DNA from 4 places in the Ensifer fredii genome. Region 3 is predicted to be linked to each of the others. Evidence: riboswitches for the same ligand, from Rfam matches in the RefSeq annotation. Region 3 holds a riboswitch; each other region holds the start of a gene.
The links. A riboswitch is a leader RNA that binds a small molecule or an ion and turns the genes downstream of it on or off. The one in region 3 is predicted to bind cobalamin.
Positions count from the first base shown of each region.

Region 1: another riboswitch for cobalamin. It lies ahead of bluB (5,6-dimethylbenzimidazole synthase); the one in region 3 lies ahead of NXT3_RS04470 (aromatic ring-hydroxylating oxygenase subunit alpha).
Region 2: another riboswitch for cobalamin. It lies ahead of NXT3_RS32160 (ABC transporter substrate-binding protein); the one in region 3 lies ahead of NXT3_RS04470 (aromatic ring-hydroxylating oxygenase subunit alpha).
Region 4: another riboswitch for cobalamin. It lies ahead of NXT3_RS12760 (CbtB domain-containing protein); the one in region 3 lies ahead of NXT3_RS04470 (aromatic ring-hydroxylating oxygenase subunit alpha).

Region 1 is NZ_CP024307.1:2,107,066-2,114,288, forward strand. Features, by position in the region: gene NXT3_RS10425 (helix-turn-helix transcriptional regulator) at 1-230, shown strand, start outside; gene NXT3_RS10430 (acyl-homoserine-lactone synthase) at 385-1,029, shown strand; gene NXT3_RS10435 (DUF2865 domain-containing protein) at 1,187-2,320, shown strand; gene bluB (5,6-dimethylbenzimidazole synthase) at 2,274-3,035, opposite strand; cobalamin riboswitch at 3,080-3,291, opposite strand; gene NXT3_RS10445 (TolB family protein) at 3,334-4,158, opposite strand; gene NXT3_RS10450 (NAD+ synthase) at 4,162-5,844, opposite strand; gene NXT3_RS10455 (LTA synthase family protein) at 6,109-7,223, shown strand, end outside.
Region 2 is NZ_CP024310.1:51,202-58,424, forward strand. Features, by position in the region: gene NXT3_RS23835 (flavodoxin family protein) at 1-443, shown strand, start outside; gene NXT3_RS23840 (MBL fold metallo-hydrolase) at 498-1,370, opposite strand; gene NXT3_RS31835 (hypothetical protein) at 1,645-1,782, shown strand; gene NXT3_RS23845 (hypothetical protein) at 1,881-2,135, opposite strand; cobalamin riboswitch at 2,286-2,517, shown strand; gene NXT3_RS32160 (ABC transporter substrate-binding protein) at 2,761-3,735, shown strand; gene NXT3_RS23855 (FecCD family ABC transporter permease) at 3,732-4,760, shown strand; gene NXT3_RS23860 (ABC transporter ATP-binding protein) at 4,757-5,560, shown strand; gene NXT3_RS23865 (pseudoazurin) at 5,557-6,012, shown strand; gene NXT3_RS23875 (hypothetical protein) at 6,293-6,592, opposite strand; gene NXT3_RS23880 (ABC transporter substrate-binding protein) at 6,620-7,223, shown strand, end outside.
Region 3 is NZ_CP024307.1:936,153-943,375, reverse strand. Features, by position in the region: gene NXT3_RS04475 (FAD-binding oxidoreductase) at 1-582, opposite strand, end outside; gene NXT3_RS04470 (aromatic ring-hydroxylating oxygenase subunit alpha) at 579-1,823, opposite strand; cobalamin riboswitch at 1,927-2,127, opposite strand; gene NXT3_RS04465 (DUF6656 family protein) at 2,423-3,025, shown strand; gene NXT3_RS04460 (L-threonylcarbamoyladenylate synthase) at 3,105-4,079, shown strand; gene NXT3_RS04455 (FAD-binding oxidoreductase) at 4,139-5,572, shown strand; gene NXT3_RS04450 (DUF1217 domain-containing protein) at 5,584-7,223, opposite strand, start outside.
Region 4 is NZ_CP024307.1:2,595,821-2,603,043, reverse strand. Features, by position in the region: gene NXT3_RS12790 (YcaO-like family protein) at 1-541, shown strand, start outside; gene NXT3_RS12785 (hypothetical protein) at 730-963, shown strand; gene NXT3_RS12780 (DUF1194 domain-containing protein) at 1,080-1,874, opposite strand; gene NXT3_RS12775 (glucoamylase family protein) at 2,116-3,444, shown strand; gene NXT3_RS12770 (ferric iron reductase) at 3,456-4,292, shown strand; gene NXT3_RS12765 (CbtA family protein) at 4,363-5,148, opposite strand; gene NXT3_RS12760 (CbtB domain-containing protein) at 5,326-5,502, opposite strand; cobalamin riboswitch at 5,543-5,819, opposite strand; gene NXT3_RS12755 (anthrone oxygenase family protein) at 5,998-6,477, shown strand; gene NXT3_RS12750 (glyoxalase superfamily protein) at 6,516-6,866, shown strand; gene NXT3_RS12745 (cystathionine gamma-synthase family protein) at 6,893-7,223, opposite strand, start outside.

The DNA of each region.
Region 1 (7,223 bases), 1.2 Mb from region 3:
CGATGGCAGATACGATCGACGAGCGCGATCCGCGCTTGACCAGCCGCGAAACCGAGGTCCTGACCTGGTCGGCAGCCGGCAAGAGCTATTGGGAAATCGCGACGATCCTCGGCATTTCCGAACGCACGGTCCGCTTCTTCATGAGCAATGCACGCCGCAAGCTCAATGTCGTGTCGAACACGCAAGCGGTTGCGCAGGCAGTCCGCCATGCGTTGATCCCCACCATCTGACGGGGGAATTTACCATCGGAGCTCGCTCCCGGCGCCGGATGCCCCACAAATTTTGTGGGAAAAATCGTTGGATTAAACTGTCACTACCGACAGTTACATGTGTCGCCCGAGCCTGACAGCATCGCTCCATCGCGCAAACACGATGGAGCGAAAGATGATCAGGATAGTGAACGGAAACGCTCGCGGAAAACATCCGCAGGCCATCGACGAGATGTTCCGGCTGCGCAAGCGCGTCTTCCACGACTTTTTGAAATGGGACGTCAGGACCGAGGGCGATTGGGAAATCGACCACTACGACAAGGCCAATCCGCTCTATGTGATGTCCTATTCGCCGGAAACCGGGAAGCTGCGTGGCTCGCTCAGGCTCCTGCCGACGCTGGGGCCGAACATGCTGGATGATACATTCCCGGTGCTGCTCGGCGGCAACCCGGAAATCCGGAGCGCTTCGGTCTGGGAATCGAGCCGCTTCTGCATCGACCCGGATATTTCCCAGGACCGGTCTTCGAATCAGGTAACGATCGCCGCCGCCGAACTGATGTGCGGCGTCGGCGAACTTGGCCTTGCCTCCGGCATCAGCCACATCGTCACCGTCACAGACGTCTTCCTTGAGCGGATGTTCCGCCGCATGGGGTGCCCCGGAGAACGGATTGCCGAGCCGCACAGGATCGGCAATGTCTACGCGGTCGCGGTCGCCTGGGAAGTGTCGAGAAGCCTGCTTCGACAGATGAAGGCCGTTGCCCTCATCGAAGGCACGGTGCTCGAACGGCCCATGTCGCTCGAAACTGCAAGGGCGGCCTAATCATGGCCGGGCCGTTCAGGCGGCCCGGCCCTTCCTGTCTCGGAACACGTATTAACGCAAACGCCGTCTTGTCGTTGCGCCCTCACCCTAACGTCGTATGATGTGACTACAGGCGCCCCTGTCCCGCGATCAGCGGAGCGAAATGCAGGAAAGACGAGTGTCAGTGTCCCGATCCACTGCGTCCTTGAGGATGATGCGCCTTGCGGCCGCTCTGCTGCCCCTCGCCTTGGCTATGCCTGGGCAGGCATCGGCCACCGACGTCTGCGCGCGCCTCAGCGCCCGCCTCGCAGAGCTGCCGGCGGCGTTCACGACAAACGCCAATCTGCGCGATTTCACCGGCGCGGTTTCGCGACAGAACATCGAACTTCGCCGCGCCAGGAACGAAAGGCGGCGCATGGAATGCAGCGACGAGTCCGTCGTCTACATCGAAAGCGAAAATGCGGCTGCCTGTGCCGAGCTTGACGATGCGATTGCGCGCATGGAGGACAATCTCCACACGCTCAAGGCCCAACGCCGGCACCTGATTTCGAAGGGCAATGAGGACATGCGCCGGCGGATCCTCGCCGCCATGGAATTGAACGACTGCTCGGGGGACGCCGCTCCGAACTGGGACGAGACGGTTCCGGATGAATTCGGCACCGAAGAGGCGCGCGCTCATCGCAACATCCTCGAAAGCTTCCCGCCGGACGGCGAGGACTATCCGTTGCTGTTCGATGGTCCGACCGACGATTTCACATTCATGGAGAACGGCGCGGCAGGCGGCTTCAGGACCATGTGCGTGCGGACCTGCGACGGAGCATTTTTCCCGATTTCGTCGAACGCCACGCCGGCCGACTTCGGACGCGACGCCGAGCTTTGCCGGGCACGATGCCCCGGCGCCGATACGGAACTCTATTATCACGTCCTCGCCACCGAGGAGAGCGAGCAGATGGTTTCGGCGTCCACGGGAAGGCCGTACAGGGAACTCGCCAACGCCTTCGCCTATCGTGTGCGCGACGTCGGTTCTCCCGGCATCTGCGGCTGCCAGATTCCGAAGATCACGACGGATCAGAACAAAAGCACCACCTCGGGAACCAAGCTTTCGGTGGTCAGCCCTTCCGTCGTGACGATCGAGGGGCCGTCTGCACCAGCCTTCGGACCAGCGGGGGCAAAGCCCGTGGAAGAGCGCCCCTATGATCCGAAGAGCAGCAAGGTCCGGGTTGTCGGTCCTGCCTTCCTGCCACAGGAAGAGAGCGCGATCGATCTCAAGAACCCTCGGGGATCGCGTTACCAGCCGCTGCAAAACGAGTGACACCTTCCCTTTGGGCGGTCGTTACGAGGCTGTCGCGGACGCCCCATCCTTCGTCGAAAACGAGGTCCTCGAGCGGCAAGCGTTGCCGCCAGCCCTTCACCGCCAATTCCGGCTGCTGGTAGAGGCGATCGACATAGCCAAGGCACAGCCAGGCGACGATTTCGATGTGCTCCGGAATTCCGAGGATATCTTTGACCTCGTTCTCGTGGAAAATGCTGACCCAACCGACGCCGACGCCTTCGGACCGCGCCGCGAGCCAAAGATTCTGCACCGCGCAAACCGTCGAATACACGTCCATTTGCGAATTGTGCGTGCGGCCGAGCACGACGGCGCCGCCGCGGGTCCGGTCGCAGGTCACGCAAATGCCGAGCGGCGCCTTGCGTATGCCCTCGAGCTTGAGTGACCGGTATTTCGCCTGCGCCTCGCCCGAAAACATTCCGGCTGCCTCCTCATTGGCGCGCTGGAAAGCCTGCCAGACCCTCTCCCGCGTCTCGATTCGCCGTACGAGCACGAAGTTCCACGGCTGCATGAAGCCGACGGACGGGGCACGATGCGCCGCTTCGAGCAGGCGGGCGATCAGCGGTTCGGGCAGCGGTTCGGGCAGGAACTCGTCGCGCACGTCGCGGCGCGTCTCGATGGCACGATAGACGGCGGCGCGCTCGTCCGGCGAAAAGGCACCGGCCGCCGCAAGGCAGCCGTTCGGGTCAGGCAGCATCGTTCGATCCCCAACAATGCGCAACCTCCCGCCGTCCGCGCGGGGCCGGTCTATCTCGCCAGGCCGGTCTTCTGACTTCGGATCACTCGGCTGCGCCACCTTCCCAGATCGCATCAGGAACCAGTGGCAAAGCTCTGAAAATACTCAGAACTCTTTTGGCGCAGACGTCACCGTCACAGCGTTGGGCACGTGCCGGAATTCTACCGGCTTCCCGATTCTCCCGCAGCAAGCGGGCACCTGACGGCCGCATATGGGCACAGCCGCCGGCGAAACGCAAGGCGGGGGCGCCGCGCCCTGCTCAAGCCGGCCGATAACGCACGAAGGCGAAGGCATCGCCGTTGGGCGACCAGTTCGGAACGTTCATCGTCCCCTGCCCGCCGAAGAGTTCGAAGAGGACACGCGCATTGCTGCCTTCCGGATCCATCAGCCGAAGCCGCACATCGAGATCGCGCGGATGGTCGAAGACCTCGCCGTCATAGGACAGCACCAGCAGATGCCCGCCGTCCGGCGACGGGTGCGGGAACCAGTCACCATAAGGGCTGTCGGTGATGCGCTGGACATCGCTGCCGTCCGGCCTCACCCGCCAGATCTGCATGCGGCCGGTGCGGCTCGAATTGAAATAGATCCACGCACCGTCCGGCGACCAGTCCGGGCCGTCGTTGCGGCCCTCGCCATGCGTCAGGCGCCGCTCCTCTCCGCCATCGACCGAAATCGTGTAGATGTCGAAGATCTGGTCGCGGATCCCGCAATAGGTCAACGTTTTCCCATCCGGGGACCAGCCGTGCCAATAGGACGGCAGGTTGCGTGTCACCAGTCGCGGCGTGCCGCCCTCGGCCGGCAGCAGATAGATCGCCGACTTGCCGAATTCGGTCTTGTCGCTGATCGCCAGCGTTTTCCCGTCCGGCGAAATGCCGTGATCGTTGTTGCATTGCCCGGCAAAGCCCGTGTCGATTTCCACGGGCTCGGAACCGTCAAAGGCAAGCCGATAGAGCCTGCCGTCGCCGTTGATGATCAGTGATTTGCCGTCCGGCGACCAGTTCGGCGCCTCGACCAGCCGCTCCGTCTGCCAGACGACTTGCGTCTCGCCGGTGGCAATATCGAAAATCTCCACCGAACTGCGCATGATCTACCCTCGGTCGCGGAAACGGTTGGTGATCGGATAGCGCCGGTCCCGGCCGAAATTCTTCTTGGTGATCTTGACCCCGGGAGCCGACTGCCGCCGCTTGTATTCGGCGATGTAGAGCAGGTGTTCGATCCGATGCACCGTGGCCTCGTCATGCCCGCGGGCGACGATTTCCTCGGTACTCAGTTCCTTCTCCACCAGGCACTCGAGAATGTCGTCGAGGACCGGATAGGGCGGCAGCGAGTCCTGGTCGGTCTGGTTGGGCCGCAGTTCGGCCGAGGGCGCCTTGTCGATGATGTTCAGCGGGATGACCTCGCCGGAGGGGCCGAGTGCTCCGGGCGGCACAGCGCCATTGCGCCAGCGCGACAGTGCATAGACCTGCATCTTGTAAAGGTCCTTGATCGGGTTAAAGCCGCCGTTCATGTCGCCGTAGAGCGTCGCGTAGCCGACCGACATTTCCGATTTGTTGCCGGTGGTCACCACCATCGAGCCGAACTTGTTGGAGATCGCCATCAGGATCGTGCCGCGCGTGCGGCTCTGCAGGTTCTCCTCGGTGATCCCGGATTCGGTCCCCTCGAACGTGTCGGCGAGAGCATTGAGAAAGCCTTCGACGGGCTCCTCGATCGCAACGACGTCATAATGGCAGCCGAGCGCCTTGGCACAGGCCTCGGCGTCCTTCAGCGATTCCCGCGACGTATAGCGATAGGGCAGCATGATCGTGCGAACCCGCTCCTCGCCGAGCGCGTCCACGGCGAGCGCCGCGCAGATCGCCGAGTCGATGCCGCCCGACAGGCCGAGGACGACGTTCTTGAAGCCGTTCTTGTTGACGTAGTCGCGCAGCCCCAACATGCAGGCGCGATAGTCCGCCTCCTCGCATTCCGGCAGGCGAGACCGGAGTCCGTTGTGTGAGACCCAGCCGTCGTCACCCCTCGTCCATTCGGAGATCGCGAGCGCCTCCTCGAACTGGCTCATCTGGAAGGCGAGCGAGCGATCGGCATTGAAGCCGAAGCTCGCGCCGTCGAAGACCAGTTCGTCCTGCCCGCCGAGCTGATTGGCATAGATCATCGGCAAGCCGGTCTCTATCACCTGCTTCAGCACGATCTGGTGACGGACATCAACTTTACCGCGGTAGTAGGGCGAACCGTTCGGAGAAAGCAGGATTTCGGCGCCGCTTTCCTCGAGCGTCTCGCAGACGCCGAGCTCTCCCCAAATGTCTTCGCAGATCGGAACCCCGATGCGAATGCCGCGGAAATTCACCGGACCGGGCATCTCGCCTTGATCGAACACCCGCTTTTCGTCGAACTCGCCGTAATTCGGCAGATCCACCTTGTCACGGACGGCGATGATCTTGCCCCCGTCCAGGACGGCCACCGAATTGTGCCGCTGCGCGGAGGCTTGACGGGGGAAGCCGATGATCACTCCCGGCCCTCCATCCGCCGTCTCTGCGGCGAGGTTCTCGACGGCGCGCAGGCACGCCTTCAGGAAGGCCGGTTTCAGCACCAGGTCTTCAGGCGGATAGCCGGAAATGAAAAGCTCGGTGAACAGCACCAGGTCGGCGCCCTGGCGCGCGGCGTCGGCCCGCGCTTCGCGCGCCTTGGCCAGGTTGCCGGCGATATCGCCGACGGTCGGATTGAGCTGGGCTACGGCGATCCGTAGCGTCGAAGGTGCGGCTTTCTGTGGGGTCATGGCAGGCCTGTCGGTGTTTCCTCGGCGAATGCATCCAGCTTAAGGCTTGTACTTAACGCATCAGGGGGCAAAAAAACCCCTCCCAATCGCAATGCTTAGAAAAAATCTGAAAAATCCTGTTGTTCCCGGCCGTTAGTGACGCGACAGGGACCCGTCGCCACAGCGGGAACCTGAGGATCATCAAAGCCGTTTCGCCATTCATCCCCCGTTCAAGATGACGGTCGTATGACAGTTGAACGAAAGTTTTGTGAAATTGGAGAAGTTGTGGCCAGTATCGATTCCGCCGCGAGAGGTCCTCAGGTCTATGTCGAAAGGCCGGGCTTTTCCGTCAGACACGCAAAGACCCTGGCGGGCACCCGCAGCGCGCTGTTTTCGCTTTCGCTTGCCGCGACGATCGTCTTTGCGGTCGAGTTCATCGTGCGCCAGTCAGGCTCCGAAACGATCGCCTATTTCATCGATCCAATGCGGCCGGCCTGGACGACGGTCGCAGTCTTCTTCCTCGTCATGCTGGCGCTCGACGCGCTGTTTGGCCGTGAGCACAAGGGCGCGCTCGTGGTGGCGCCGCTCGCCATCATCCCGGCATTTATCTGCCAGCAGAAGCAAGTCTTCCTGTCCGACCCGCTCTATCCCACCGATTTTCTGTTCGGCCGTCAGATCATGGAGCTGATGCCGGTGCTGGTGAAGGATCGGCCATGGACCGCAGTCGGTGTCGTTCTCGGAATACTGGCAACCGTCATCGCCATCGCCCTGCTGCTGCGCTACGCCTGGCGGAACTTTCCGAAGCTGACCAGCCGGGAGCGTCTCGCACGGGTCGTCTTCGCCCTGCCGCTGCTCGTCGCCTTCTGGAACATCATGGACTACAACCAGTTCTCCTGGGTCCGTGACCGGTTGCGCGTCATTCCGATCATGTGGGACCAGACCGAGAACTACCGCCACAACGGCTTCGTGCTCGCCTTCGCGATCAACCTGCCGATGGCCAATGTGAGCGCTCCGCCCGGCTACATGGCCGATGCGATCGGCCGAATTCCCGTAAAGCCGCTGCCCGCCGGAACGACGCATCGCGGCAAGCCGGACGTCATCGTGCTGATGAGCGAATCCTTCTGGGATCCGACGCGTCTGCCCAAGGTCAAGCTGACGCCCGATCCGATGCCGACGATCCGCGAACTCCAGGGCGGCAACGTCTTCTCGCCCGAATTCGGCGGCATGACGGCCAATGTCGAGTTCGAAGCGCTGACCGGCTTTTCGAATGCCTTCTTGCCCTATGGCAGCATTCCATACCAGCAATATATCCGCAATCCGATCCCGTCGCTCGCAACCTTCTTCCGCGGCGAAGGCTATGTGTCGCGCGCCATCCACCCGTTCCAGGGCTGGTTCTGGAA
Region 2 (7,223 bases), on a different replicon from region 3:
TGAGCTCCCCGATCAAGCTGATGATGGACCGGCTCGTCTGCGCCGATGGCGGCAATGCCGATCCGACCTTGACGAAGGGCAAGGATGCTGCACTTGCCAAGGCACTCGAACTCGAGGGCTGGAGCTATCCGCGGCATCTTGCCGGGCGGCTCTTTTCCGTCATCGTGCATGGAGACGTGGAAGGGGTCGAGAACGTTCGGCGCAGCCTGTCGGACTGGCTCTGCTACATGCATCTCGAACCGGCTGGCGCCTTGGCGGAACTGGATCGCTATATCGGCTATTGGAAGCCCTATGCGCTGAGCCATGCGGAGCTCGATGCCGACGAGGCGGTGCAGGAAGAGGTCCGCAACGCGGCGCGGACTCTCTTGGAGGCAGTGATGCTCAAGCGAAACGGACAGTGGGTCTCTGCCGGCAAGGAGCTCTCGCAGCCACGCCAGAAGTGATCGAAGCTCACGGCAAGCGATGCCCGTAAACCACGGTCGAGGCGGTGGACAAGCTCATAGCGCGGAGAGGGCGGCGATGTTCTTCCGATGCACGGCCTCATAGGGCTCGAAATACGAGACGGCCCCCGTTGCCAGGTCCTCGGCGATAAAGTCCTTGAGGGATGCGGCTCGGCCCTGTTTGACCGCCTGCATCAACTGCTCGAGGTAGCACCGGTTGGCGTCGATGAGCCACGCTTCATATCCGCCTGCCGCGATCCGATCCGGATCGCCGTGGTTCGGCAGGATGCGATTGATCGGCCAGGTCGCCAGGCGCGCGAGCTCGCGAATGTGTTTCTCGGTGTTCTCCGCTTCGGAAACATAGGTGACGGTGTCTTCGAGCGTATCGCCGGCCAGAAGAATTTTCTCGTCCGGCAACCAGAGGATGGTCCCGTCGGCGCTGTGGATGTCGAAATGGTGGAGCTCGACCCGGCGACTTCCGACCTCAAGGTCCAGCCTCGTTTCAAAGAGACGATTGGGCATGACGAGCGGGCTGATGGGCGGGACGCGTGTGGCGAGTTGATCGCGATTGGCATGAAGCAGATGGGCGGTCAGCTTCAGCGCGATGATTTCGCAATCGGCAAAGACCGCATTGCCGGCGACATGGTCATTGTGCCAATGGCTGAGGACGACCCGGATGGTCCTTGCGCCGAGCCCCTCGAGATGGCGCCTGATGGCTTGCGCATGGGCAAGCGAGATATGCGTGTCGTAGACGATCGCCTCGCCTGCATTAAAGACCGCATAGGAGGCGACCCCCAAGCCGTAGGCACCGTCATCGAGCCAATTCGGCTCCGCGCCATGAAGTCTCCGCCCCTCGATGCGGCCGTCGTAGTAGGCAAAGACGCCGTGATGCGGTTCAAGGATTCTCAGTGTCGAGGTCATGTCTGGCATGCGAGGCTCTCGAGCAAATTGGCTTCAATCTCTGCCGCGGCGGTCGGCGGCTCGGCAGCGCAGAACTATCACATCCTGACCGCCGCTCACATCGGTTTGCGCATGATTTGGCTCTAGCCCTGCGCGGCCGGAATTAGGAAACTCGCGATTCGTTGTGGTGCCATAAATCATTGAAAGGTTGTATTTTTGCCAATTCATTAACAAATCCCTACATTCCTGCGTCTTTCGGGATCGGCCGGCTGTTGTCGGCAGGCGAACCGCAGCCAGCAGGAGTTTGCGATGGCTGGAAGAGGGCCGGGCGAGGGGACTGCTCGACATCGGCGAGCCGCTGCCCACCGCGCGCATCTTCATGGACCTGATCTTCGGCGCCGCGGCGCTCGAGACCGGCCAGGGACCCGAATGGCCGGGCTGACCGGAATGGCCGGGCTTCATGCGCAGCTGCATCCGCCTGATCGTCAACGGCATTGCGCAGGGGCCCGCGCAAGGCGATTGATCGTCTTCTGCGGATCGTCAGGTCATCCTGCGAACCACCCAGAGAGACCGGCCCGCATGGGCTATACCCGAGACGAGCCGCAGGCGAGGGTCGTCCTTGAGCCGCTCGGCCTCGGCCGCATCGAGAAGCAGCGCCTGCCGATCGGTCTCGTTAGCGTTCGGCGTAATCCAGCAGCGCCGTTCCTCGCAGCAGAGGCCTGCTTCCGGATGCTCCTGCAGGTATTCGATCGCGTATCCGGCCTCGACTTTTTGCAGTTCCGCGTCGATCGACATCGTCCTTCCTCCCGACCTGAAATCGCTCGGGATTATACCTGATTGTGGCGGCCCAGGGAGCGGCGGCCTCGGCATCGGGGTCCGCACTGTGTGGAGGCATCGCCGAAATGTTGGTAGGCAGCACTGGCCTTGACCAGTCATGATCAACGAATTAAGGAAGCCAGCGACGGTTCCCCTACGATGAAGCGAAGGGGATTAATAGGGAACACGGTGCGGACGACCCAACAGGGACCAAGACCGTGGCTGCCCCCGCAACTGTAAGCGGATTGCCGCCCATCCTCGTGACGCGAGAAGCGTCATGCCACTGCGAAATTGTCGCGGGAAGGCAGGTGGACGGCAGATATCCGCAAGCCAGGAGACCTGCCGTCATGCGTTCACTCCAATCACGGGCGGGGATGCCCGGAACAGGACACAGCATGACCTCTCCTTGCGCCGACCCGCGCCTTGCCTCTGGTCTTTCCCGTTCCGCGACGCCGCCGAACTGTCGGCAGGCGGGCTGACTCCGTCCGTTCGCGCCGCGACCGGCCGCATCCTTTCGGCCGTTTCATCGAATCCGGGAAATAGGCTTATGAAAATCCTGTTTGCGAAATCGAAACACGGCATCCTGTGCGCAGCCGCCGTTCTTATGGCTATCGGCATGGAGGCGAAAGCCGCCGAAACCAGCTATCCGCTGATGCTCACCAATTGCGGCCGTCAGGTCACGTTTCAGAAGGCGCCCGAACGGGCCGTCTCGATCGGCCAGAGCAGCACCGAAATCCTTTACCTGCTCGGCCTCCAGGATCGGATGGTCGGCACCGCCGTTTGGATCGGGCCGGTCATCAAGGGCTACGAGGAGGTGAATGCCAAGGTCGAACGGCTCGCCGACAACGATCCGAGCTTCGAAAGCGTCGTCGCCAAGAAGCCGGATCTTGTGACCGCGCAGTTCCAGTGGCATGTCGGCCCGGAGGGCATCGTCGCCAAGCCGGAGCAGTTCGAGGAGCTCGGAATACCGGTCTATACGTCGCCGGCCGATTGCATCGGCAAGGACAATACCGGCGGCGGCGACGGCGTTCGCCATTCGGTGTTCACGATGGACCTGATCTATCAGGAAATCACCGAACTCGCGCAGATCTTCAACGTCCAGGAGCGCGGCGAGACGCTGGTTGCCGAACTGAAGACGCGTGAGGAAGCGGCGAAGAAGAAGATCGCTTCGGCGGACGGCAAGCTTTCCGCAGTGTTCTGGTTCTCGAGCGCCGAGCTCGACATCGATCCCTATGTCGCCGGCAAGAATGGCGCGCCGGGTTACATCATGCGCTCGCTCGGCATCAGGAATGTCATCGACAGCGAAGAGGAATGGCCGACGGTGGGGTGGGAAACCATCGCCAAGTCCGGCCCGACGCTGATCGTCGCGGGCAAGATGCAGCGCCGTCGTTTCCCCGCCGACGACGTCGCCGTCAAGCACAAGTTCCTCGAGTCCGATCCGGTCTCGAGCCTGATGCCTGCGGTGAAGGACGGCCATGTGGTCGAGATGGACGCCCAGGCGATGAACCCGACGATCCGGACCATCGAGGGCATCGAGGTGCTTGCCGATGCCGTCGAGAAATCCGGCCTGAACAAGTGATCGGCAGCGCACCATCCCTGTCCCGGACGAGCGCCAGCCTGCTGGCGCTCGTCGTGCTGTTCGTCGCGCTCTGGCTGGGTGCGGCGATCGGCGAGACGGCCATACCCATGAGCGTGGTGGCCAAGACGGTCGCCAACCGCCTGTGGGATGCCGGCTACGGCGTCGATGCGCTCGACGAGGGCATCATCTGGAACTACCGGGTGAGCCGCGCCATCGCTGCTGCCAGCTGCGGTGCGGCGCTGGCGCTTTCCGGCGTCGTGCTGCAGTCGCTGCTGCGCAATCCGCTGGCCGACCCCTATATCCTCGGCATCTCCGCGGGCGCATCGACCGGCGCTGTCGGCGTCGCCGTCCTCGGCATCGGCGCCGGGCTGTTGACGCTGCCGGTCGGCGCCTTCGGCGGGGCGCTACTTGCCTTCGGGCTCGTCAGCCTGCTGGCGGTGCGGGCGGGCAGGGGTCATGGCGCGATCGTTCTGGCCGGCGTCGCCGGCTCGCAGCTCTTCAACGCGCTCACTTCCTTGATCGTCACCAAGGCGGCGAATGCGGAACAGGCGCGGGCAATCATGTTCCGGCTGCTCGGCAATCTCTCCGGCGTCCGCTGGCCGGATGTCTGGCTCGCAGTGCCTGTTGCCCTGGTCGGCCTCATTGTCTGTCTCTGGCACGCACGCGCCCTCGACGCATTCACCTTCGGCTCCGAATCCGCCGCCTCGCTCGGCATCCCGGTGCGCCGGGTCTATGCCGTGCTGATCGGCGTATCGGCGATGATGACGGCGACCATGGTCAGCATGGTCGGGTCGATCGGCTTCGTCGGCCTCGTCATCCCCCATATCGCCCGTATGATCGTCGGCGTCCGGCACGGATTGCTGCTGCCGGTCTCCGCCTTGGTGGGAGCGGTGTTCATGATCGCCGCCGACATCGTGTCGCGCATCATCATTCCCGGGCAGGTGCTGCCGATCGGCGTCGTCACCGCGCTGGTCGGCGCGCCCGCCTTCGCTGCCATCCTCAGCCAGCGCAGGACGGTTCGATGACGCTTTCGGCTTGCAACGTCTCATGGTCGGCCGGCGGCGCCTCGATCCTCGAGGACGTCTCGCTCGACGTCGCCGCCGGTGAGTTTCTCGGCATCGTCGGTCCGAACGGTTCCGGCAAGACCAGCCTGATGTCGCTGCTTGCCGGCCTGCGGCGGCCGCGGTCCGGTCACGTTCTGCTCGACGGAGAGAGCGTCGACAGGCTGAGCCGGAAGCAGATCGCCAAGCGCATCGCGCTGGTCGAGCAGCAGGCCGAAACCGGCGAGCGCATCTCGGCGCGCCAGGCGGTGGAACTCGGCCGCACGCCGCATCTCGGGCCGCTCACGCCGTGGTCGGCCATGGATGACGCCATCGTCGACGAGGCGATCCGTAATGTCGGCATGGCGCAGCTCGCCGCGCGGATGTGGCACACGCTGTCGGGCGGCGAGCGGCAGCGCCTGCACATCGCCCGGGCGCTGGCACAGCAGCCGCAAATCCTCCTCCTCGACGAGCCGACCAACCATCTCGACGTCGGCCATCAGATCAGTCTCCTGCACCTGGTGCGCCAGCAGCAGCTGACGGCGGTCGCGGCACTGCACGATCTCAACCATGCCGCCACGTTCTGCGACCGGATCGCGCTGATGAGCGGCGGCCGCATCGCCGCCTTGGGACGCCCGTACGAGGTCCTCACCGAAGAGCGGATCCGCACCGTCTTCGGTGTCGACGTCGACGTCGAGCACCAAAGCGAGGGCCGCTGTCATATCCGTTACCGCGCGCCCGGGTTACCGGCCGCCGGAAAGCCGATGCTGAAGAGGATTTCATGATCAATCTTACCAGGCGCCTGCTCTTCGCCCTGATCGTGATCTCGATGCCGGCCATGGCCAGCGCCGAGACCGGCGAGGTCAAGATGCTGAACCGCGGCGAAAAGGTTTCGATGGTCTTCGAACCGGATTTCCTGGCGCTGCAGCCCGCCGACAGCGTCAAGTACATCGCCGCCAACAAAAGCCACAATGCCGCGACGATCGACGGCATGCTCCCGGACGGCCATCCGGGCTTCAAGGGCAAGATCAACGAGGAGATCGTCGTCACCTTCGATCGGCCGGGATTCTACGGCATCAAATGCTCGCCGCACTACGGCATGGGCATGGTGATGCTGATCAAGGTCGGAGACGTCGAGCTTCCGCAGAATTATCGTGCGATCGAGGCTCCTGCCCGGGCGATGCCGCGCTTCGAGGCGCTCTTCGCCCAGGCCGAGGCAGAGCTGGCGGGGAAATAGCGGTCGGGGCAACCCGGTCGCTGGAACAGGATCGAATTGACTGACGACGGCACCCCCTCTGCCCTGCCGGGCATCTCCCCCACAAGGAGGGAGATTGGACAGAAGCGAAGCCCCGCCCCAATCAAAGCTTGCGAATTCCGAAAACACCGAGTGTCGAGAAAGGCGCCGCCGCTTCCCGATCTCCCCCTTGCGGGGAGATGCTCGGCAGGGCAGAGGGGGCGGCACTCCGATCGGCTTTTAGTTCAACCTGAAGCCATTGCCTTGCGGAATGCCATTGCGCTCACACCGGGCGGGGCCAGATCGCACAATGGCGAGACGCGAAGGCGGCGCGGTACTCCTGGAAAAACCGGCCGAGATGCACGAAGCCCAGCGTTGTGCGATTTCGGCGACCGTCGCCGATGGCTCCGCTCGATGATTTTGCGGCGGGTGCCCTCATGCCTACCTGGCGCAGATAGCTAATCGGCGTCGTGTTGAGGAAACGGCGGAAATTCACGTAGCGCCCGGGCACTGACGCCTGCGGCGGCTGTCGCGATTCAACTTTATACTCGCCATTGAAATCGATTACATTTTCTGGCTTCATAACGCTCGCACGATTTGGGAGGATCTCATGAGGAAGTTCATTGCTTTTGCGCTCGGCACGGTTGCATCCCTCGTTGTCTCCGCATCGGCGGTCAATGCGGAAACCTTCAAGATCGGTCTTTCGAACGGCTGGGTCGGCAGCGAGTGGCGCACCCAGATGATCGACGAGGCCAAGGAAGCCGCGGCGAAATGGAAGGACAAGGGGGTCGACGTCGAGGTTTTGGTGCAGAGCGCCAATGTCGACGTGCCCGGGCAGATCGCCCATATTCGCAACTTCATCGCCGAAGGCGTCAATGCCATCATCGTCAATCCGAACAGCCCGACGGCCTTCGATCCGATCTTCGCGCAGGTGAAGGAGGCCGGCATCCTGGTGATCGCGACGGACGCGGAAGTCTCCTCGCCCGATGCGATCTATGTCGGCATCGACCAAACCGCCTGGGGTGCCGCCGGCGCCAAGTGGCTCGCCGAGACGCTCGACGGCAAGGGCAAGGTGGTGGCAATCAACGGCGTTGCCGGGCATCCCGCCAACGAGATGCGCGTCGCCGGCTATAAGTCGGTCTTCAAGGAGTTTCCGGATATCCAGATCGTCAACGAAGTGAACGCCAACTGGGACCAGGCCCAGGGTCAGCAGG
Region 3 (7,223 bases):
TCCTTCCACCAGGAAGCCGAGATTGAGACGCGGCATCTGGCGGGCGAGGATCTCCAACTCCGGCTTGAACAGCAGATCCTCCGGCTGCCGGGCACAGGAAATGAAGGTCACATCCGTGTCCGGCGCGCAATCCGCCATCCAGCGCGTCATCGACATCATCGGCGTGATGCCGGAGCCGGCCGAGACGAACAGATATTTTTCGCCCGGATGGCGCACGAAGCTGAAATCGCCGAGCGGCCCCAGCGCCTTCAACGTCATGCCAGGCCTGAGATTGTCGAACATCCAGCGCGTGCCGATGCTGTTCGACTGCGCCTTGGCCGTGACCGCAACGGAAAGCGGGCGGGACGGCGAGGACGATAGCGTATAGGTGCGCATCACCGGTTCCTCGCCGACGGGGAGTTCCAGCGTCACGAACTGCCCGGGCAGGTAGCGGAACCAGGCCGGCCTGTCGGACCGGAAGGTGAAGGTCATCACGTCCGCGGTCTCCCCGACCGCGGAGATGCATTCGAGCAGGAACTGGCGATCTTTCCAGGGCTGCAGTTCGTCGAAGTGGTGAAAGGAGCGTGCCATTTCCATCGTCATGCCACCCGCGACAGAGGAGCGGCGCTGCCCTGCAGGCGATCCTGCATGAAGCGCGAATACCAGTCGACGAACTGCATGACCCCGCCCTCGTGTTCGGCCGAATAGGGACCCGGCTCATAGGCCGGCGAGCGGATGCCGAAGGCGTTTTCCTCGACGATCTGCCGGTCCTGGTCGTTGGTCTCGGTCCAGACATGGGTGAGGTCTTCGAGGGTATAGTCGACCCCTTCGACCGCATCCTTGCTGACGAGCCATTTCGTCGTGACCTGCGTCAGTTCCGGCCCGAGCGGCAGCACGCGGAAGGTGATCGCATGGTCGCCGAGGATGTGGTTCCAGGTCGTCGGGTAATGGAAGAGCAGCAGCGTGCCGATGCGGTTCGCGCTTATGTCGCCGGAAAGCTGCTTGCGGACCGCCTTCTCGCCGGACATCGTATAGCTCTCCGCCCCGTTGATCAGCGGCATCCTCGTCATGCGGAACTGGCCGGTCGGCCCGATCTTGAAGGCGCTCGGCAGCCCCGCCGCCTCGCATCTCTCCCAATGGGCACCGATTTCCGGATCGTCCATGGCGCCCTGGACGCCCGTCACAGTCGGAGCCTCGGGATAGGTCCGGCAGAGTTCCGGATGGTTGGCGGCGCAATGGTAGCACTCGCGGTTGTTCTCCCAGACGAGCTTCCAATTGCCCTTCTCGACGATGGTGCTTTCATAGGCGACCTTGGTTTCGCCGAGGCGATGCGGCGCGAGATAGGCTGCAACCGTGTCGCGGAAGGGCTGGAAATCCATGGGCCGCTCGGCAAGGCTGATGAAGATATAGCCGCCGACCGTTTCGCAATTGACCGGCTTCAGGCTGTGCTGGGCCGGATCGAAATCCTCCGGCATCTGCCGGGCGAAGAGCAGCCTGCCATCGAGTTCGTAGGTCCACTGGTGATAGGGACAAACGAGCTTGGCCGAGGATCCCTTGTGCTGGGTGCAAACGCGCGAGCCGCGGTGGCGGCAGGAATTGTGCAGCGCTCGGACCGCCCCCTGGCGATCGCGCACGATGACGATCGGATAGTCGCCGACCTGCAGCGTGAAGTAATTGCCGGGACGCGGGATTTCGCAGTCGTGGCCGACGAATAGCCAGTCTTTGTACCAGATATTCTCCAGGTCCTGACGGTAATAGTCCGGGTCGATGTAGAAGGCCCGATCGAGGCTGTAGCCCTCGCGGCGGGTCTTCAGCTTGCGCAGCATTTCGTTCTGGATGTCCATGCCCATGTCCTCGTTAGCCCTGTTTCGGGCAGGCAGGACGGGAACCGCGCCGGAGAGATGTCGTGCGCCTTGGCTCCGATCCGGCTGCCCGCCGCAACCAGTTACGGTCGTTTTCCTCAAGGCTGGTTTCCGGGCTCTGGAGCGGCCCGAGGGCCCTGCCCGGCGCCTTCCCGGACGATTGTCCAGTGGCCTTATGCCGGGGTTCACTCCACCACCGTTGCGGGGGCAGCGCCGGGATTTGACCGGCTTCCCAATTCTCCGCCCCTCCCTGCGAAGAAGCGGCACCTTGAGCAATTCGAATCTAAGCGGCCAGACAGGCTCGGCAATTGCCGGTGCGCGACATTCCATTCCAGAAAGACGACAAAGATTTTCGATGCGCGCGCGTTGGAAGTCCTGTGACATCTTCTATAATAAACAATGTGATAGATACATTTTTCGGCAAATGGCGCGTTTTTTCGCAGCGGCATCCAAGCCGCGAAGATCACGGGCCATTTTGCGACATAAAGCGATGCGCGGGCGCCCGAAATACTCTATTAACCATAGTGATTTAGCGTTCGCTGACGGTTTAGTCCGTTCAGCGACAGGTGACGCAGAGGTCGATGGCAAAAATCAGATACTACGACGCCTCAGGCAAAGCGCAGGCGCCGGCGCCGAAAACGGCGGGCGGCCATACAGAGTTCCTGCGCACGGGCCGAATCGACCGGCGCCGGCCGTGGTTGCCCGAACAGCGCCGCTACATGACGCATGAGGAAGTGGCAGAGAGAACCGGACAGAGATTACAGGCGGCGGGAGAGACGACACACGGGCGGATCAACGGCTTTCATGCCTCGATCCAGTTCCCGAAGATGATCTTCCACAGGACCCTCGCCGACAGTCCCCACCTCGGCTATTGCCATGTCACCGCGGCGCGGACTCATCTCGCTCGATCGCGAGACGTCACCTGGGCGTTCTACTTTGCCAACTTCTTCTCCGACCTCGGCGACGAGGCGCACTTCTTCGAACGCATACAGACAAGCTACTCGCGCATGTATTTCGCCGTGGCCATTCAACCCGGCACCGAAGAGGGGCGGATGGTCCTCGATCGAAATGTTCGGGGCAACGGCCTGATCTTCCGGACGCAGGACCCGAAGGTGGCGCTCAAGAACGTCCTGATGCTCGGCGCACGCGACGAAGCGCTGCGGCGGATCATTCGCAGCCTCTGACGCCGGTCATCGACAAAGAAAATCGTTCTGTTTTCCCTCCTCCTCCGTTAAGGAAGCGACGGAAAGGACCAGAACCGCCATGGCCGAAATCATCGATACGCGCAGCGAACCGGATCGGGCGATCGAAACGGCCTGCGCGGTGCTTTCCGAAGGTGAGCCCGTGGCGATCCCGACGGAAACCGTCTACGGCCTTGCAGCAGACGCAACGAGTGCCGATGCGATCAGCCGCATCTACGAGATGAAGGGCCGGCCGCGTTTCAATCCGCTGATCTGCCACGTCTCGGACATGGGAATGGCCGAAGCGCATGTGATATTCGACCCCATCTCCCGACGCCTCGCGGAAGCCTTCTGGCCGGGGCCGCTGACGCTGATTCTCACTCAGCGACCCGAAAGCACCGTGCACGCGCTTGCCTCGGCCGGCCTCGACACGCTCGGGATCCGCATGCCTGAAGGTTTTTCCCGGCGGGTGATCTCACATTTTGGGCGACCGCTGGCGGCGCCGAGCGCCAATACGTCGGGCAAGATCAGTCCGACCAGCGCGGCCCATGTGGAGGCGGATCTCGGTGCGAAGCTGAAGCTGATCCTCGATGCCGGCCCGGCGGAAATCGGCCTCGAATCGACGATCATCAAGATCGAAGACGGCCGGCTGCGGCTGCTTCGGCCGGGGGGTCTCGATGCGGCCGAGATCGAGGCGCTCGCCGGCCTTCCCGTTGAGCGGCCGGAAGCGGCCGGCGCGACGATCGAAGCTCCCGGCATGCTCGCCTCGCATTATGCGCCGGGTGCCGCGGTGCGGCTCAATGCGACGGACGTCCACACGGGAGAGGCGCTGATCCGCTTCGGCGGCAAGGCGCTGCCTGGCGAAGGCAGCGCGGCGATCGTCCTCGACCTCAGCCCAACGGGCAATCTCAGGGAAGCGGCCGCCAATCTTTTCGACTATATGAAAAAGGCAGATGCGAGCGGCGCTCGAACCATCGCTTTCGGGCCGATCCCGGGCGAAGGCCTTGGCGAAGCGATCATCGACCGGCTCGAACGGGCCGCCGCCCCGAGGATCTGACCGGAAGCGCGAGACCTGTGTGGTCCGGCTGTTTCGGAAATATAAATCGCAGGCAGGTCATGAGCACAGCAATCCCTTCTCCCGAACTGATCGCCTCGTTCACCGACATCGTCGGCCCCGGCCATGCGCTGACCGGACCGGCGGAGACGGCGCCCTATCTCGTCGAATCGCGCGGGCTTTACCGCGGCACGACACCGCTCGTGCTGAAGCCCGCCTCGGTCGATGAAGTCTCGCGCATCCTGCGGCTCGCCAGCCAGAGCCAGACGGCGATCGTGCCCCAGGGCGGAAACACCGGCCACGTGGCCGGCCAGATCCCGCGCGAGGGAAAGGCCGATGTGGTGCTTTCCCTTGAGCGGCTGAACCGCATCCGCGACATCGACCCGGTCGGCAATGTGATCGTCGCCGACGCCGGCTGCATTCTCGCAGACATTCAGAAGGCGGCGGACGACGTCGACCGGCTGTTTCCGCTGTCGCTTGGCTCCGAAGGATCGGCGCGGATCGGCGGCAATCTTTCCACCAATGCCGGCGGCACCGCCGTGCTTGCCTATGGCAACATGCGACAGCTCTGCATGGGGCTGGAAGTCGTGCTCCCGACCGGCGAAATCTGGGACGGTCTCCGACGCCTCAAGAAGGACAATACCGGCTACGACCTACGCGATCTGTTCATCGGCGCCGAAGGGACGCTCGGGGTCATCACCGGCGCCGTCCTAAGGCTCTTCCCGAAGCCGCGCGGCCATCAGGTCGCCTTTGCCGGGCTCGCAAGCGTCGAAGACGCGCTCGGACTCTTCGAGCGGGCATCGAGCCTCTGCGGTCCCGCCTTGACCGGCTTCGAACTGATGCCGAGGCTCGGCATCGAGTTCACCACCCGCCACATACCGGGCGTTCGCGACCCGATGGAAACAAGTCATCCCTGGTATGCGCTGATCGATATCTCCACCTCCGACTCGGCCGAGAGTTCGGAGCAGATGGTGCAAAGCCTGCTCGAAGCAGGTGCAGAGGAGGGTCTCATCGAGAATGCCGTCATCGCCCAGAGCGAAGCGCAGCGAAAGGCGCTGTGGCACATGCGCGAGAGCATGTCTCCGGCGCAGAAACCCGAGGGCGGCTCGATCAAGCATGACGTGTCGGTACCGGTGTCGAGCATTCCCGCCTTCATGGCGGAAGCGGATGCGGCGGTCATCACGGCAATCCCCAACGCACGCATCTGCGCCTTCGGCCATATGGGCGACGGCAACATCCACTACAACATTACCCAGCCGGTCGGCGCGGACCGCGAGGCCTTTCTGGCCCGCTGGCACGAAGTGAACGCGATCGTTCACGCCATTGTGCTGAAATATAACGGATCGATCTCGGCCGAACACGGCATCGGCCAGTTGAAGCGCGACGAACTTGCGGCCATCCGCGCGCCGATCGAGATCGAGCTAATGCGGCGGATCAAGCATGCCTTCGATCCGGCCGGAATCATGAACCCGGACAAGGTGCTGCGGCAGGATTGATTGAGGCGGCGCTATCCGCCCATCCTGAGCTGCGACAAGGTATAGAGCGTGTCGGCGCTGATGCCGACGCTGCTGCCGCTGCTCGTGAGCACCGAGACGGCCGGATCGACCTCGGTGTTGTTTTCCAGATCGTAAAGCACGGCAAAGCGCGCCAGCAGTTTCTTCAGTTCGACCGGATCGCTGAGTTTCTCGAGATCGAGATTCTTTTCGACGATCTTCGCCTGCTGATCGATGTCCATGGTGCTGAACTCGTCGGGCAGGCTGAAGATCGTGCGGAACACCTCGGCGAGCGCGTCGTCGGCGAGGAGGTCGTAGGCGTCGACAATCGTGCCGGCCTTACGCTCGAAATAGAGTGCCAGGCGAACGCCTTCATTGCTTTCGCCCGCCTGTTCTTCGAGCGTCTGATGCAGATATTGATCAAGCGTTTCGTAAAGCCCGTGGCGTGTGACGATGCTTTCCCTTTCCTCGCGTAGCACGTCACCTTCGCTGTCGAAATTGAAGGAGGTCACGAGCGAGATATAGGCGGCGGAATTTTCCTGTTCGTTGATGAAGCTGCCCGGATCATCGATGTCGGAGGCGAAGATGTTGCGGAGGAAATCGGCCGTCACGCCCTCGGGGTCGATGCCGTTCGCCTCGAGCGCGATGGTGACGAGACGCTCGTCGGCCAGGAACGCGTCGAGGGAGGAAAGTTTGGCGACCCCGGCCGTATAATATTCGCTCTCCTCTTGGGCCTTGGTCTTGTCCTCATCCGACCCAAAACGGGACTTGATGACGATGTAGTTCTTCGCGGTTTCCTGGATTTGCGTTTCCGATTGAGCCAGTGCCGGTGCACCGACCTCGCCCTGTGTCGTAAAGTTGAACAGTTTGGCAAGGGTCACGTATCGCTCGTCCGTGAGCGTGTAGACAAAGCTCTTCGGATCGGTGAGGTCGCTGGTCAGGACGCGCTGGATGGTGCGGGTGCTCTCCGTGTCGGGATCGAGGCCGACGGCCTGCAAGGCGAAATCATATATCGAGGCGGTTACGATGAAATCGTCGACGGAGGTCATGCCGGAGACCGCGGCCTTGTAGGCACTGACCGCCTTCTCGTCCGCTTCGTCGTCCGTGTCATTATAGCGGGTCATGTAACGGTTGGAGGTGAGCGTCGTCTGGGTGGCGGTCTGCGCGCTGTCGCCGTCAGCCAGCGTGCCGTCCTCCTGGAAATTGAAGGCATTGGCGAGCGCCAGGTAGTTCTCGTCGCCGTCGCCGATCGTGTTGACATAGCTCTCCGGATCATCCGGATCACTCGTCAGGATGTTCTTGATGGTTGCGGAAACGATCGTCACCTCGTCGAGGTCGAAAGCGGTCCTGATGTAATTGTAAAGGCGTGTATCCGCGATGAGCTCATCGACGGACGTGATACTCGCGATCGTCTCCTCGAAATAGGCTTTGTTCAGCAGCGCCGCCTGTGAGGTAACGCGGGAATTGCTGGAGACATAGAGGTCGTTGACGGCAAGCTTGTTTTCGTCGGTCTGCGCCGCACCCGCGCTCACCGTGCCATCGGAACCAAAGTCGAAGGCAGCTGCAAGGTCGAGATAGTTGTTCAGCGTGCCAATGGAATTCGTGTAGGTCGTTACCTTGCTCTCGAGCTCCGCCTCTTCCTCGTCGGTGAGGT
Region 4 (7,223 bases), 1.7 Mb from region 3:
CATCGGCCGCATCGAGGCGGCGGAGCTCGAGTTGCGGCTTTTCGACATCACCAGCGACACCGGCATTCCGTGCTTGCTGGCGCTGCTCGGCCCGCGCGGCACGGCGACTGCCGGAAATCTCCGCTTCGTCGAGGTCACGAGCGGTTGCGGCGCGCATCCGTCCGCCGTCCGGGCTGCGATCCGCGCGGTGACGGAGGCAGCGCAGTCGCGGCTCACCTATATCGGCGGCGCTCGCGACGACGTTTACCCCGAGACCTTCAGCCGGCCCTTGCCGGAGTCGACGCGGCGCGCCTTTCTCGCAACGCCGCGGCCGATGACGACACCGGTCGCCCACACGGTCACGCCTGTCGAGGAATTGCTAAGCTACACGATCTCCTGTGTGAAGAAGGCGGGTGTGCGGTCTGTCATCGCGGTCACGCTCTCTCGTGACGATCTGCCCTTCGCTGTCGTCAAAGTGCTCGTGCCGGACCTTGAGAGTCCCGACGGCGAGCGGGCGCGCCGCTTCGGGTCGCGTGCGCTGTCGAGGGCGATTTCGTCGTGAGGCGGTGCGGCCGCGCCCGGAGCTTCCTGTGCCAAATGGAACTGCAAGAGGCAGGCGAGCGCGCGTAAATTACCCCGGCGCGGATTGGCGAAACTGGCGCGTAACACCACTGAAGGGTGTGCAACGCTCGTGCAACGCGCGCGAACGGGAAATTCCTTTATAGTCCCTTCGCGAGGGTAGTGCAGGCTATGGGGGTTCGGATGACTAACTCTATTTCGGCAGCGGCGGACCATGAAGCGGAACTTGCGAGCATTGCCAGAATGCTGGCCCATATCCGCGACAGCGCCCGCGCCTTGGACGCGCAGGCGCTGGAATATTGCATCGACATGGCGCTTCAGGCTGTCACCAGCGAACTGCGCGATCGGCGTGAGTTCGCAGCCGCAGGAGCCGATTTCGCGGGCGGCGTTCGCCTGCTGCAGTGAGCGCCCCGGGCTGTGCTTATAGCGCCGGTCACATTTTCGCGCCCCAATCCTTGTGCTTGTCACAGGGATCCAGCAGCGCCGCCTCCGCGGCGCGGCAGAGTCTTTCAGCCAAAGGCTTACCGGTCGAGTTCCGGATAGACCCTGTCGAGAAAGCCTGGCCGTAGCTTTTCACCGATCATGCAATCCGTTGCCGTCTCGGTCGCAGCGAAGCTGAGCCTAAGGGGAGGCGCCACCCCGCTCACCTCGAGGATCAGCTTCTGACGGATGGCGATTGCGAAATCCTCTGCCTCGTGCACCGGAAGAACGAAGGAGCCGGGCCCGCCGATCACGCATTCCGCATAATACTGATCGAGCGGACCGGTCGACACGGACGGGCGGATCAGGATCGAGAGACCGTTGATGACAATGCCTCGCGCAACCGCGTCGTTGCGGGCAGGGGCGACGGGCGGCCCGGTATTGTTGGGGCCATCGCCGGAAATGTCGATGACGCGGCGCACGCCCGAAAAGGCATTGGTATCGATCAGACTCGTGCCGAAGATGATCGCGTTCGAAATCGAGGTGCCGCGCCGCGTTCCGATCGGCCGGGCCTCGAGCTTGGCCGCGAAGGCTTCGGCATCCTCGGCACCTTCGATCACCTGCCACGTGACGACAGAAGCCTCGTTCACCATGCCCGCCCATTCGAAATAGCCGATGGCAATGCGGCCGAGATATCCCCCCTTTACCGCGTTGATGAAATCCGGATGCCTAAGCGCCTGCACATAGCCGGAACGCTGCACCCGCGCTTCCTCCATGTCCATCGAGCCGGACATGTCGACAGCGAGAACCAGCTCCACATCGACATTCGGGGGCGTGGCGGCCGTCTGCATCGGGCTGCCACTGAGCGCCATGATCAATGCCAGCATGCTCAACATCGCATCCGCCAATCGTCATGATCTACAGTCGGACTTCCGAGCCCGCGTCTCAAAACCGTCGAGCTTCAAAACAGAATGTACCACAGGATTGCAAATCGGCGACTGTCCCGGTCGGCCGCGATCTCAATATTATTTGATTGGCGTCTGAGAGAGGGAAGCGGCTCGAACGGTCACTTTGAAAAAAGGGGCCAATTCGCATCTTCCAACGCTGTCGCCGGCGCCGCTTGCACCCAATCTGGCCATGATCGTCCAACAGAACCTCGCCATGCTTCATTTCCCGCCGGAGAACATCGCCCTCGCCGATCGGCTGCAACGCGCCGCCTTTGAGTATTTCCTTGATTACACCGATGCGCGAACGGGGCTCGTCGCCGACACCTCGCGGGCGGGGTCGCCATCGAGTATCGCGGCCACCGGCTTCGGACTGTCCTGCTATCCGGTCGCCGTCGAGCGCGGTTGGATGCGGCGGGGGGATGCAGGTCACCGCGTACTCACGACCTTGCGCTTTCTTGATGGCAGCCGGCAGGGGAGCGATAGGCTCGCAACGGGATACCGCGGCTTCTACTTTCATTTTCTGGACATGCGAACGGGCGAGCGCGCCTGGAACAGCGAACTCTCGACCATCGACACGGCGCTGCTTCTGGCCGGCGCACTGACGGCCGCGGCCTATTTCTCGGGGCCAGATCCGAACGAAACGGAAATCCGCAGTCTTGCAGCGCGACTATATGAGCGGGCGGATTGGGCCTGGGCGCTCAACCGCGGCGATACTCTGACGATGGGCTGGATGCCGCCGGGGCGTTTCCTGAAGCACCGTTGGCGCGGCTATAGCGAGGCGCTGCTCCTCTATGTCCTGGCGCTAGGCTCCACTAGCCTACCCATTGCGCCGGAGAACTACGGCGCCTATTCGGTGGCACATGAATGGCTGACGATTGGCGGGATGTCGCACCTGCACGCGGGCGCGTTGTTCATCCACCTCTTTCCCCATGCCTGGATCGACTTCCGAGGCATAGGCGATACGGGAATGCGGGCGGCAAGCAGCGACTATTTCGCGAACAGCTGCCGAGCGATCGCGCTTCAGCGGGCGCATGCGGAAGAGAATCCTCATGGCTTTTCCGGCTATTGCCGCAACCTCTGGGGCTTCAGCGCCTGCCATGCGCCGAAGGGCTGGATGCGGCTGCGTGACGGCCGGCGGCAGAGGCTTCTGGGCTATGCGGCACGAGGCGCTCCGTTCGGCGCCGATGACGGGACCCTGGTCCCTTGGGCTCCGCTTGCCGGACTGCCCTTCGCACCGGACGACTGCCTGGATAGCCTTTCGCATCTGCTCGCGCATTATCCGGCACTGCTTCGCGACGGCCGCCTTCCCGGCGGCTTCAATCCGAGCCTGCCGGGCGCAGGGCGCGAGGGCTGGGTCGACGACAGGATTGTCGGGCTTGACCAGGGGCTGTCCGTCATGATGATCGAGAACTGGAGAAGCGGCCTCATCTGGGAACTGACGCGCAGTATCCCGGTCTTCAGCCGGGGGCTGAAAAGGGCTGGATTCGAAGGGGGCTGGCTGACACCCGGCGCGGCTTGATGGGACGGAGCATGGGGCAGGGGCATCGGCAGCGGGAAAGCAGAGCGGTCATGGAGGCGGCTGCCGCTATCGAATGGCTGGCGGCCTCCATTCCGGAGGTCGCCTGTTCGGTCGCGACCTCTGACGCACATTTCCAATCGCCAGACGCTTTCTGGTCGAAGCCGGCAAACCTCGAGACCTGCCTGGCCTATCAGGACCGTTTCGCGTCCGGCATGGACGATAAGATTCGAGCGGCGCACCTGGTCGCCTTCTACAGCCATCAGCTGAGCCTTGCGGCGGGCGCGATCTATCTTGTGAGCGGCCTTGTTCCGGTGGTCGCGGGCCTGCGTTTCGAAACCTATTTGCGTGCCCGCGACGGGAGGTCGCTTGTGGCCGGCCGCTTTCATTTCCTCGTCGACCTTCCGCGGAGCGAGAGTGAGATCGAGCCGGACGAGCCGACTCGACGCTTTCACGATGCCTTCGTTGCGCATCTGAAGCCGGTGATCGCGCTGCTGAAACGCCGCTGCGGCCTGTCAGCGCGCGCGCAATGGCGGTTGGCCGCGGACAGTCTCGCCGGCGCTTTCCTGGAGATCGGGCGGCGGCGGCAACGGGAGGACAGGGCGACGGGGCAGGCGCTGGCGATCGTCAAAAGGGCCCACTCGCCGCTTGCCTCGCGGCAGCTTCACTACGAAAAGATCGAAGCGGCCTCCGGCAGTGGGGGAGAGCTTCGCTCCAGGACCTACCGGATCCGCGGCGGTTGTTGCCTTTTCTATCGTGCCGAGGGCGGCAGCTTCTGCGACACCTGCGTGCTGCTCGAGCCCGAGCTTCGACGAGAGATGCTGCGGGCCCACCTGCTCGATAGCAAATGAGACCCTTGCCTTCTCCCCGCGTGCTGCCCGCAGGCGGGGAGAGGACAAGCGGCGAAGGCGCGGGGGCCGGTTAGTGCGCCCGGAGAAACCGGTCGTTGATGAAACCGGAGACGATGCCGAGCACCAGCCAGAAGGCGAGCGTCGTCGCAAGCGCGGCGACGGCGAACTCGGCGCCGAGCACAGCCGGCACGTTGCTGGAAATGTCGAGCGGCTGCGGCGCACCATAAAGATGGGGAGCGGCGACTAGGACGAGACCCGCGAGCTTGGCGACGATTTCCGGGCGGAGTGCCAGCAGATAGAGTCCCACGGCCGAGAGTAGCACCGTCGCCCCCCACCAGAGCTGCCGGTCGCCAAGCTCGGCCGCCGGAAAGCCCGGCAGTTCCGGCGGCAGGCCTACGGCCGGAAGCAGGTGCACGGCGAGCCAGCCGAAGGCGCCCCAGAGCGCGCCATTGGCAAGCGTGATCGGGTAGCCGATCATCAGGCTGATGCCTGCAAGCAGCAACGAGAAGCCGGCGCCGGTGACGAGATTGGCGGCAAGCGTGCCGGAAAAGCGGCTCATGCCGAACATGATGCCGCCTTCCTCGTGTTCTTCGCCCTCATGGGCATAGGCGGGGGTGACCGGCGAAAGTGCTGCGAGCATCTCGCCTAACATCTGGGATCCTTTCAGCGACGAATGCTGCTGATGATCCGTGGCCGGCTGCTCGCCGGCGGGCTGCCCGGTTGCAGCCGGCGCTTCGCCCTCGAATTCTTCCGCATGCAGGATAAGCGGCGTGATCCGCAATTCCTGGGCGCCGGTCATGAAGACGCCGGCGATCAGCCCGGCCACGACCGCGGCCAGAAGTGTCTTGACGATCATTGTCGATTTTCCTCAGCGGGCGTGGCCGCCTTGCGGTAAGCCGGCCCGATTCCATCGACGCAAGCCGGCGCTTGAAGGCGCGGGCGCGTGCCAGACGCACGACGCGCGCTCCGAGCACCGGAGGGTCGATTGTTGTATCGTTTGGTATGGAACGCGGCAGGCGCTCCATGACTTCGCTTAGTGGCAGGGGAAGCCGTAGGAATGGCGCGTGTCGTGTGCCGTGTCGTGCAGCACGGCCGAATTCGCCAGGCCGGCACCGAAAACGAGGAAGCCACCGATCATGAGGGCGATGATGCCCGCGGTCAGACGGTCGCTGAGGGAGAGCGGAATGCTCGAAACTGTAGACGTAGCCATGACAACCTCCGTGATGGCAATGGGATATTCCCCTTGGGCACTATGCCCGTATCGCTTGGCAGGTTTCCTGGCTCGCAGCGTCAGGTGCCCAGGCTAGCCTAGTCACCAAGGATTTGCCTCGCCTTCCCAGAACCGAACCGCCCTCTCGCGGCTGTTCCAGTGGCTTCTTCCGGATTGCTCCGGAACGGCAAATTCACGCTGCTCTACAGTCGCGGGGTCGGCAGTGATTGAGATGCCCAGCTTGGGTCCATCCGTCACATTCCCGTTTACTCCCGAAACACGTTCGCATTCCGGGAACCAACCGATCAGCGATGATTAGGTGTGGCCGACAATGATGTCAATCGCGCCGCGGTGGAAAGTGGAGGAGAGGGTTGCGCGCATTTCGCGTTGCCCGCCACATGGGGAACAACTCCTGATGACTATATCGCATTGGTCGGTTATCTCTTGGGCAGCGCGTGCGGCCGCAGGCCGCGCGATCGACCCGGGGTCCGTGCGATGCTTGCCCTTGTTCCTGCCCTGTCCTTTGCCGCCGTCATCGGATCCGGACTTATGGCCGGGCTCTTCTTCGTCTTTTCCGTCTGCATCATGCAGGCGCTGCGGCGATTGCCGGCGGAGCAGGGCGTTGCTGCCATGAACGCGATCAACGTCGTGATCCAGAATCCGTTGTTCTTCGCCGCCTTCATGGGCACGGCGCTGCTCGGCGTGATCCTCATAGCTGCCGCTTTCATCTGGGGCGGGGAGGGGAGCTATCTCCTGGCGGCGGGCGGACTCGTCTACCTCGCCGGCACATTCGCGGTGACGATGGTCTTTAACGTTCCGCTCAACAACGCGCTGGCGAATGCCACTTCGGTCGAGGCCGCCACCGAAGTCTGGCAGCAGCGCTACTTGACCGATTGGGTCTGGTGGAACCATGTCCGCACGATCGCTTCGATAGCTTCGCTCGCCCTTTTCACGCTTGGCTTTCAACGCGGCTGAAGCCTAGGAAAGAGGACGATGAAACTGGGGAGGGTCCAATGGCAGTCCGACGCATCGTGCCCAATCTTCAAGTATCCGATCCGCAACGCGCGCGCAGTTTCTATACGGATCTGCTTGGCCTCAACGTGGTGATGGATCACGGCTGGCTGGTCACCTTTGCGGCGGAAGGCGGATCGGCAATGCCGCAGGTCAGCTTTGCCATTGAAGGCGGATCGGGAACGCCGGTGCCGGCGCTCTCGATCGAGGTGGACGATGTCGACGAAGTCTATCGGCGCGCGAAGGCGGCCGGCATCGAAATCGTCTATGACATCACTGACGAACCCTGGGGTGTGCGACGCTTCTTCGTGCGCGATCCGTTCGGCAACGTAGTCAATATTCTGACGCATTGATCGGGGGACGGCCCCCGCTCAATGGATCAGACGGTCGTCAGAGCGTTCGCGACGTCGGCGACGAGGTCGTCCGGATGCTCGATGCCGATCGACAGGCGGATAGTCGATTCGAGCACGCCGATCCGGCGCCGCACCTCGATCGGCACGCCCGAATGAGTCATCGCCGCCGGGTGGCTCGCAAGGGATTCCGTGCCCCCGAGGCTGACGGCGAGCTTGAAGATCTGCAGGGCGTTCAAGAAACGGAAGGCTGCCTCCTGGCCGCCGGCGATGTCGAAGGAGAAGGTCGAGCCGGCGCCGGTGCATTGCGCGGCAAAGGTCCGCCCGACCGGCGAGGCTTCGTCGTGGAAGGGCAGATAG